Regions from separate parts of the Streptomyces sp. NPDC093795 genome, predicted to be linked through region 2. Evidence: riboswitches for the same ligand, from Rfam matches in the RefSeq annotation. Region 2 holds a riboswitch; the other holds the start of a gene.

Region 1 (4,350 bases), on a different contig from region 2:
CCTGCTGCGTACCGCCGTGCTCCCGGCGGATGTCCTGCGAGATCTTCATCGAGCAGAACTTCGGACCGCACATCGAGCAGAAGTGCGCGGTCTTCGCGGGCTCCGCCGGCAGCGTCTCGTCGTGGAACTCGCGTGCGGTGACCGGGTCGAGCGCCAGGTTGAACTGGTCCTCCCAGCGGAACTCGAACCGCGCGTCCGACAGCGCGTCGTCCCACTCCTGCGCGCCCGGGTGCCCCTTGGCGAGGTCCGCCGCGTGGGCCGCGATCTTGTACGTGATGACGCCCGTCTTCACGTCGTCCCTGTTCGGCAGGCCCAGGTGCTCCTTGGGCGTGACGTAGCAGAGCATCGCCGTGCCCCACCAGGCGATCATCGCCGCGCCGATGCCCGAGGTGATGTGGTCGTAGGCGGGCGCGACGTCCGTCGTCAGCGGGCCGAGCGTGTAGAACGGCGCCTCCTCGCAGATCTCCTGCTGGAGGTCGATGTTCTCCTTGATCTTGTGCATCGGGACGTGCCCGGGGCCCTCGATCATCGTCTGGACGTTGTGGCGCTTGGCGATCGTGTTCAGCTCGCCGAGCGTGCGCAGCTCCGCGAACTGCGCCTCGTCGTTGGCGTCGGCGATCGAGCCGGGGCGCAGTCCGTCGCCGAGCGAGTACGTGACGTCGTACGCCGCCAGGATCTCGCAGAGCTCCTCGAAGTTGGTGTAGAGGAAGTTCTCCTCGTGGTGCGCGAGACACCAGGCGGCCATGATCGAGCCGCCGCGCGAGACGATGCCGGTCTTGCGGCGCGCGGTGAGCGGCACGTACGGCAGGAGTACGCCGGCGTGCACGGTCATGTAGTCCACGCCCTGCTCGGCCTGCTCGATGACCGTGTCCTTGTAGATCTCCCAGGTCAGGTCCTCGGCCCTGCCGTCGACCTTCTCCAGGGCCTGGTAGAGCGGCACGGTGCCGATCGGCACGGGGGAGTTGCGCAGCACCCATTCGCGGGTGGTGTGGATGTTGCGGCCGGTGGACAGGTCCATGACCGTGTCGGCGCCCCACTTGGTCGCCCAGGTCATCTTCTCCACCTCCTCCTCGATGGAGGAGGTGACGGCGGAGTTGCCGATGTTGGCGTTGACCTTCACCAGGAACCGCTTGCCGATGATCATCGGCTCGATCTCCGGGTGGTTGACGTTCGCCGGGAGCACCGCGCGGCCTGCGGCGATCTCCTCCCGTACGACCTCGGGAGAGACGTTCTCCCGGATCGCCACGTACTCCATCTCCGGGGTGATCTCGCCCCGGCGGGCGTACGCGAGCTGCGTCACCGCCTCGCCGTCGCGGCCCCGGCGCGGCAGGCGCGGGCGGCCGGGGAAGACGGCGTCGAGGTTCTTGAGCCCGCCCCCGCGCGGCGAGGTGTGCTTGATGCCGTCGTCCTCGGGGCGGACCGGGCGGCCCGCGTACTCCTCGGTGTCGCCGCGCGCGATGATCCAGTTCTCGCGCAGCGGCGGAAGGCCCCGGCGTACGTCGGTGTCGACGGTGGGGTCGGTGTACGGGCCGGACGTGTCGTACAGCGTGACGTCCTTGCCGTTGGTGAGGTGCACCTGACGGACCGGCACCCGGAGGTCGGGGCGCGAGCCCTGGACATACCCCTTGTGCCAGCCCGGCGTGCGCTCGCCGTCGACAGAGGTGCCGTCCTGGTCGGAGGCAGGCGTGCGTGCGTCCTGAATGGTCATGAGACCGATCTCCCTACGCCGGCATTACCCGGTAACAGGTTCGGCGGTCGGCGCAGCCTCTTCCCGTACGTGCGTACGGTGATCAGCGCCCTCTCAGCCCGGTGCTCCGAGCTCCCGCGTGTGCAAAGGTGCCACCACGCTAGCGTCATCCCTGGCGTGCTGAACAGTGGGCCCCCGTCGTTCTTGCGATGATCGGTCGGTGACTTCCCCCGAGCAGACTCCCGAGCCGCACGGCCACGACCACGGTCCAGGCCCCTCCCACGGGCACGGCCAGGGGCACGGCCACAGCCACAGCCACGGCCCCGCCGCCCCGGTCTCCCGGCACCTGCGCAAGGTCATCGCCGCGGTCCTGATCCCCTTCGCCACCGCTGTCGTGGTGGGCCTGGTGTGGCTGTGGCCGGGCGGCGCCCCGGCGCACGAGCGCACCGGCGTCGGCTTCGACCGGCAGACCGAGCAGGGCAGCGTCGTCTCCGTCGAGCAGGTCGACTGCAAGGACGTGAACGCCGCGCAGGTCCCGCCGACCGGCGACACCTCCACCCCGGAGGGGCGCGAGGCCGTCGAATCCCAGCAGGGGCAGTGCGAGAAGGCGACCATCGAGGTGACAAGCGGCCCGGAGAAGGGACGTACGTTCACCGAGATCGTGCAGCCGGACGCGCCACGCCAACTGCACGAGGGGCAGGGGGTGGTGGTGGCGTACGCCCCCGACGCCCCACGCGACCTGCAGTACTCGGTGACCGATGTGAACCGTAAGGTCCCGTTGGCGATCCTCGCCGGGATCTTCGCCCTGGTCGTCGTCCTCGTCGGCCGGATGCGGGGCGTGATGGCACTCATCGCCCTCGTCGCGAGCTTCCTCGTGCTCACGTTCTTCATCCTGCCGGCGATCCTTCAGGGATCGAACCCGCTGGTCGTGGCGCTGGTCGGTTCGAGCGCCATCATGCTGATCGCGCTCTACATGTGCCACGGCCTCTCGGCCCGCACCTCGGTCGCTGTGCTCGGGACGCTGATCTCCCTGCTGCTGATCGGCCTGCTCGGCTCGCTCTTCATCGGCTGGGCCTCGCTCACCGGCAACACCGACGACAACACCGGCCTGATCCACGGCCTGTACCCGAACATCGACATGTCCGGCCTGCTCCTGGCCGGGATCATCATCGGTTCGCTCGGTGTGCTCGACGACGTGACCGTCACCCAGACCTCGGCGGTCTGGGAGCTGCACCAGGCAGATCCGGGCATGGGTCCACGCGCGCTGTACCGGGCCGCCATCCGCATCGGCCGCGACCACATCGCCTCGGTCGTGAACACCCTGGTGCTCGCCTACGCGGGCGCCGCCCTCCCGCTGCTGCTGCTCTTCTCGATCGCGCAGAGCAGCATGGGGACGGTGGCCAACAGCGAGCTGGTCGCCGAGGAGATCGTGCGGACGCTGGTGGGATCGATCGGGCTGGTCGCCTCGGTGCCGGTCACCACGGCGCTCGCGGCCCTGGTGGTCTCCGCCGACCGACCGGCTTCCGGGGGATCCCGGCCCGCGGCGGTACGGGGCGGACGGCGCCGCCGCGCCAAGTGAGGCGTACGAGCCGGGCCACCTGAGGCGTACGAGGGGGCGCGTGCGCCGGGTCAGGCGGCCGGGCCCGCACTCTCCTCGGCCAGGATCCGGCCCAGCGCGGCCTCCAGGTTGTCCTCGAAGTCGCCGAGGGTCCGTTCCTGACCGAGCGGAACCAGTTTGTCCGTACGGTCGAGGAAGGCGACCAGCGGTGGCGCGCTCGCGCGGAACAGCGCGCGGTCGCCGCCGACCTGGAGCCGGATGGAGACGTCCGAGAGTCCTTCGGGCTCGGTCGGTGCGATGTGCACATCGCCGTCCCCGCTCGGCCGGTTGATCCCGTCGAGCAGCAGTTCTCTGCCGAACGCCCAGGTCACGGGAGCGTCCCCGGGAAGGTGGAAGGTCATCCGCACCGCGTAGGGATCCCGGGACTCATATCGCAGTTCGACCGGGATCCTGAAGGAGAGCTCCTCGGAGACGAGGAAGCTCATCAGGACTTCGGCCTGAACGGACTCTCGCATCGTGTACCCCGCAGTAGATGAAGCAGTTGTGTGAACACAGCTGCTGAAAGCTGTGACCGAAACGGCCAGGAATGATCCCCCGTGGCCCTCTTGACGCAATCGTGCTGGAAGCGCTAGCAGATCACAAGGAGTGATTTTTCAGATACTGATAGAGAAAGCGAGTGAACTGAAGAGCCTTCCGATCTCGTTACGTAGCCGCTCGATTGCTGGCAGCAACCGTTCTTCCTGGTGAAGGGGGAGGGAAATGGCCATCGCGGCCGCCGCGGAGCCCGCGGTGATGGGGATCGCGGCACAGACCGTGCCGAGCGCATATTCCTGACGCTCTACCAGGGGTTCCATTCGCCCCAAACCGTCCAAACGCTCCAAAAGCACACGGTGGTTACGCACCGTGAAGGGAGTGATGGCTTCCACCGGATGGCGGTCGAGGTGGTCTTGACGAGACTTCGGATCGAGTTGGCTCAGCAGACACTGCCCGATCGCATGGGCGTGAGCGGTCTGCCGGAAGTCGGCCCATTCCTCCACGGCGGGGGCGGAGGGAGTGTCGGCGACGGCGACGAGCTCGATCTCCCCCTCGCGGTAGAGGGCGAAGT
Region 2 (4,350 bases):
CGCAAGGGTCGCGTCGGACGCCGTGCCCGCGCCCGCGTCGAGGATCACCGGCACGCCCGCCCGCTCCGTGATCAGCTGGAAGTTGTGCGGGTTGCGGATGCCGAGACCCGAGCCGATGGGGGAGCCGAGCGGCATGATCGCCGCGCACCCCACGTCCTCCAGCTTCCGCGCGAGGACCGGGTCGTCGTTGGTGTAGGGGAGGACGGTGAAGCCGTCGTCCACGAGGGTCTCGGCCGCGGCGAGGAGCTCCTCCCCGTCCGGCAGCAGCGTCCGCTCGTCGGCGACGACCTCCAGCTTGATCCAGTCGGTGCCCAGCGCCTCCCGCGCGAGCCTGGCCGTCAGGACCGCTTCGCCGGCCGTGAAGCAGCCCGCCGTGTTGGGCAGGACGCGGATGCCGAGCCGCTCCAGGACGGACAGGACGGAGCCCTGGACGGTGGGGTCGAGGCGCCGCATGGCGACCGTCGTCAGTTCCGTACCGCTGGCGACCAGCGAGCGCTCCAGGACGTCGAGGCTGGGCGCCCCGCCGGTGCCCATGATCAGGCGCGACGAGAACTCCGTACCGCCGAGGGTGAAAACGTCGTCTGACATCGGGTTCAGCCTCCCTGGACCGCGGTGAGGACCTCGACCCGGTCGCCCTCGCCGAGCGGCGTCGACGCCCACTCCCCGCGCGGCACGACCGTCTCGTTGAGGGCGGCGGCGACCCCGGAGCGGGACGTGGTCAGGGTGGCGACGAGGGCGTCGAGGGTGACGGGGCCGGAGAGCTCGCGCGGTTCTCCGTTCACGGACACGTTCATACGGGCTGCTCCTGACGTGCGGGAGGGGCGGGGGAGAAACGGCGGGGGGTGAAGGGACGCGCCTCGTCGGGGAGGACGCCCGTGGTGAGGACCTCGGCCATGACGTCGCCGGTGACGGGGGTGAGCAGGACCCCGTTGCGGTAGTGCCCGGTGGCCAGGTGGAGGCCGGGCAGCGCGGTGGGGCCGAGCAGCGGCGCGTTGTCGGGGGACGCCGGCCGGAGCCCCGCCAGGGTCTCGGTGAGCGGCAGCTCGGTGATCCCGGGGACGAGCTCGTGGGCGTCGCGCAGCAGCTCGTACACCCCGCCCGCCGTGACCGTCGTGTCCCAGCCCAGCTCCTCGCTGGTGGCGCCGACGACGAGTTCGCCGTTCTCCCGGGGCACCAGGTAGACGTGGCTGCCCCGCACGACGGCCCGGACGGTCCGGGAGAGGAAGGGGGCGTACGCGGCCGGCACCCGCAGCCGCAGCACCTGGCCCTTCACGGGGCGCACGGGCGGCAGCACCTCGGCCGGCACGCCCGCGAGCCGCCCGCTCAGGCTCCCTGCGGCCAGGACGACCTGGTCGGCCGTCAGTTCCCGGCCCCCGGCGAGTACGACACCGCGCGCCCGGTCCCGTACCACCGTCAGGCTCCGCGCGAGGGCGCGGTGGAAGACCACCCCGGCCCGTTCGCAGGCGACGAGGAGCGCGGCGGCGAGCCGGCGCGGGTCGACCTGGTGGTCGCCGTCCACCCGCAGCCCGCCGCGCACCCCGGGGGCGAGCATCGGTTCGAGGCGGCGGCACTCCCGGCCGCTGAGCCACTCGGAGGCGAGCCCGCAGCGGGTCTGCAGGGCGTGCAGCTCGCGCAGGTGCGCCCGGTCGTCGGCGTCGAGGGCGACCGCGAGGGTGCCGCAGGCGCGGTAGCCGACGTCGTGGCCGGTGGCCTCCTCGATCTCGGCGACGAACGCGGGATACCGTGCGGCGGAGGCGAGGTTGAGCCCGAGCAGGGTCTCCTCGCCGTAGTGGAGTTCGGTGACGGCGGCGAGCATCCCGGCCGCGACCCGCGCGGCGCCACCACCGGGGTCCGGGTCGACGACGGCGGTGCGCAGTCCGCGCCGCGCGGCCCGCCAGGCCGTGACCAGGCCGATGATCCCGCCCCCCACCACGAGGACATCGCAGATGTCGGAGGTGTCGGAGGTGCGTGAGACTTCGGAAGAACGCATGGGCGTCCAGCCCCTCCCTTCGCCGGCATGACCCGGATCAGGTTCGTACGGTCGGAGGCCGTCCCAGCCTCCCTCTCAGCCCGGTGCGTCCGGGCTCCCGCGAGTGCTTTACGCCCGCCAGACTAGCTTCCGCCTCCGGGGGGCCACAGGCCCCTCCCTCACCTCCATATTCCTGATGGCCCGTCAGCTGCGTAAGGTGGTCGGGTGAGCGAGCAGAAGCAGGCCGAGCAGCGTGTCGTGATCGTCGGCGCGGGGATGGCGGGCGTACAGACCGCCGTCGCCCTGCGCGAACAGGGCTTCACCGGCCCCGTGACCCTCATCGGGGCCGAACCCCATCAGCCCTACGACCGGCCCCCGCTCTCCAAGGCCGTCCTCCTCGGCAAGGCCGAGGACTCCGCCTTCGACGTCGACTTCGAGGCCCTCGGCATCGAGCTCCGCCTCGGCCTCGACGTCACCGGACTGCGCGCCGCCGACCACGAGATCGACACCGAGGCCGGACCCGTCGGCTACGACACCCTCGTCGTCGCCACCGGCGCCCAGCCCGTCACCCTGCCCGGCGCCGAGGGCGTCCCCGGTGTCCACCTGCTGCGCACCCTCGACGACGCCGTACGCCTCGGGCCCGTCCTGGGGCGCCGCCACACCGTCGTGGTCGTCGGTGCCGGATGGATCGGCGCCGAGTTCGCCACCGCCGCGCGCGAGGCGGGCTGCGCCGTCACCGTCGTCGAGGCCGCCGACCGCCCCCTCGCAGGAGCCCTGCCCGCCGAGGTCACCACCCCCATGGCCGAGTGGTACGAGGCGAACGGCGCCACACTCCTCACCCACGCGCGCGTGGACACCGTCGAACCCGGCCGCGTCCTCCTCGCCGACGGCCGCGAGCTTCCCGCCGACGCCGTCGTCGTCGGCATCGGCGCCCGCCCCGCCACCGGCTGGCTCACCGGCTCCGGCATCGCCCTCGACCCGAGCGGCGCCATCACCGCCGACGAGCGGCTGCGCACCTCCCTGCCCGACGTGTACGCCGTCGGCGACTGCGCCTCCTTCCCCTCCGCCCGCTACGGCGAGCGCCTCCTCGTCCACCACTGGGACAACGCCCTCCAGGGCCCCCGTACGGTCGCCGCGGCGATCACCGGGTCCGCGGACACGCCGTACGACCCCGTCCCGTACTTCTGGTCCGAGCAGTTCGGCCGCTTCGTCCAGTACGCCGGCCACCACGCCGACGCGGACGAACTGCTGTGGCGCGGCGACCCGGCCGACGAGGCCTGGTCGGTGCTCTGGCTGCGCGCCGGGGTGCCGGTGGCCCTCCTCGCCGTCGGCCGCCCCCGCGACCTGGCCCAGGGCCGCAAGCTCGTCGAGGCGGCCACCCCCGTCGATCCCGCGCGCGCCGCCGACCCGTCCGTACCCCTGAAGGCGGCGGTCCTGTAGGGCCCGAGTACCGGCTGTCGGTCCGGGATGGCAGGCTTGTCCTGTGACCAAGATTGACGTGAAGATCGATGCGCTCGTCCCCGCCTGGCTCTACGTGCCCGACATCGCGGAGATGCTCGATGTCGAGGTGACGCGCGTGCGGCAGCTGATCAATGAAGGCCAGCTCATCGCCGTGCGCCGTGGAGAGAACAACGCCCTGCAGATCCCCGCCGCCTTCATCCAGGGCGACAGGATCGTCAAGGGCCTCGTCGGGCTCCTGACCGTGCTGCGGGACGACGGCTTCAGCGACGAGGAGATGCTGGAGTGGCTCTTCACTCCGGACGAGAGCCTGCCGGGCACGCCCGCGCAGGCGCTCAACGAGAACCGCGGCACGGAGGTGAAGCGCCGCGCCCAGGCGCTCGCCCTCTGACGACGTCCGCACGCGCGCACGCACCGAAGACACCACCAGCGGGTGGCGGGGGGGGGGGGGGGGGCCCCCGGCCCGCCCCCCCCCCCCCCCCCCCCCCCCCCCCGCGCGGCCCCCCCCCCCCCCCCCCCCCCCCCCCCCCCCCCCCCGCCACCGGCGACACCGACGGGGGGAACCCACCCATGCCCACGCCTCGTGAGCGGCTCGCCGACGCCCGGCTCTATCTCTGCACCGACGCCCGGAAGCGCCAGGGCGACCTGCCCGACTTCCTCGACGCCGTGCTCCCCTCCGGCGTGGACATCGTGCAGCTCCGCGACAAGGGCATGGAGGCCGGTGAGGAGCTGGAGCACCTCGCCGTCCTCGCCGACGCCGCCCGCCGCCACGGCAAGCTCCTCGCCGTGAACGACCGGGCCGACGTCGCCCACGCCATCGGCTCCGACGTGCTCCACCTGGGCCAGGGCGACCTGCCCGTGCCCGCCGCCCGCGCGATCCTCGGCGAAGAGGTCCTGATCGGCCGGTCCTGCCATGCCGAGAG

What was found. A riboswitch is a leader RNA that binds a small molecule or an ion and turns the genes downstream of it on or off. The one in region 2 is predicted to bind thiamine pyrophosphate.
Region 1: linked by a shared signal. The riboswitch ahead of thiC (phosphomethylpyrimidine synthase ThiC) and the one ahead of thiO (glycine oxidase ThiO) in region 2 are both predicted to bind thiamine pyrophosphate.

Annotation. Positions count from the first base shown of each region.
Region 1 is NZ_JBIWIO010000012.1:253,938-258,287, forward strand. It holds gene thiC (phosphomethylpyrimidine synthase ThiC) at 1-1,708, opposite strand, end outside; TPP riboswitch at 1,702-1,836, opposite strand; gene ACIRB7_RS29165 (YibE/F family protein) at 1,908-3,266, shown strand; gene ACIRB7_RS29170 (SsgA family sporulation/cell division regulator) at 3,317-3,760, opposite strand; gene ACIRB7_RS29175 (helix-turn-helix domain-containing protein) at 3,899-4,350, opposite strand, start outside.
Region 2 is NZ_JBIWIO010000011.1:132,092-136,441, forward strand. It holds gene ACIRB7_RS27290 (thiazole synthase) at 1-588, opposite strand, end outside; gene thiS (sulfur carrier protein ThiS) at 594-794, opposite strand; gene thiO (glycine oxidase ThiO) at 791-1,990, opposite strand; TPP riboswitch at 1,988-2,101, opposite strand; gene ACIRB7_RS27305 (NAD(P)/FAD-dependent oxidoreductase) at 2,195-3,409, shown strand; gene ACIRB7_RS27310 (Rv2175c family DNA-binding protein) at 3,453-3,818, shown strand; gene thiE (thiamine phosphate synthase) at 3,998-4,350, shown strand, end outside.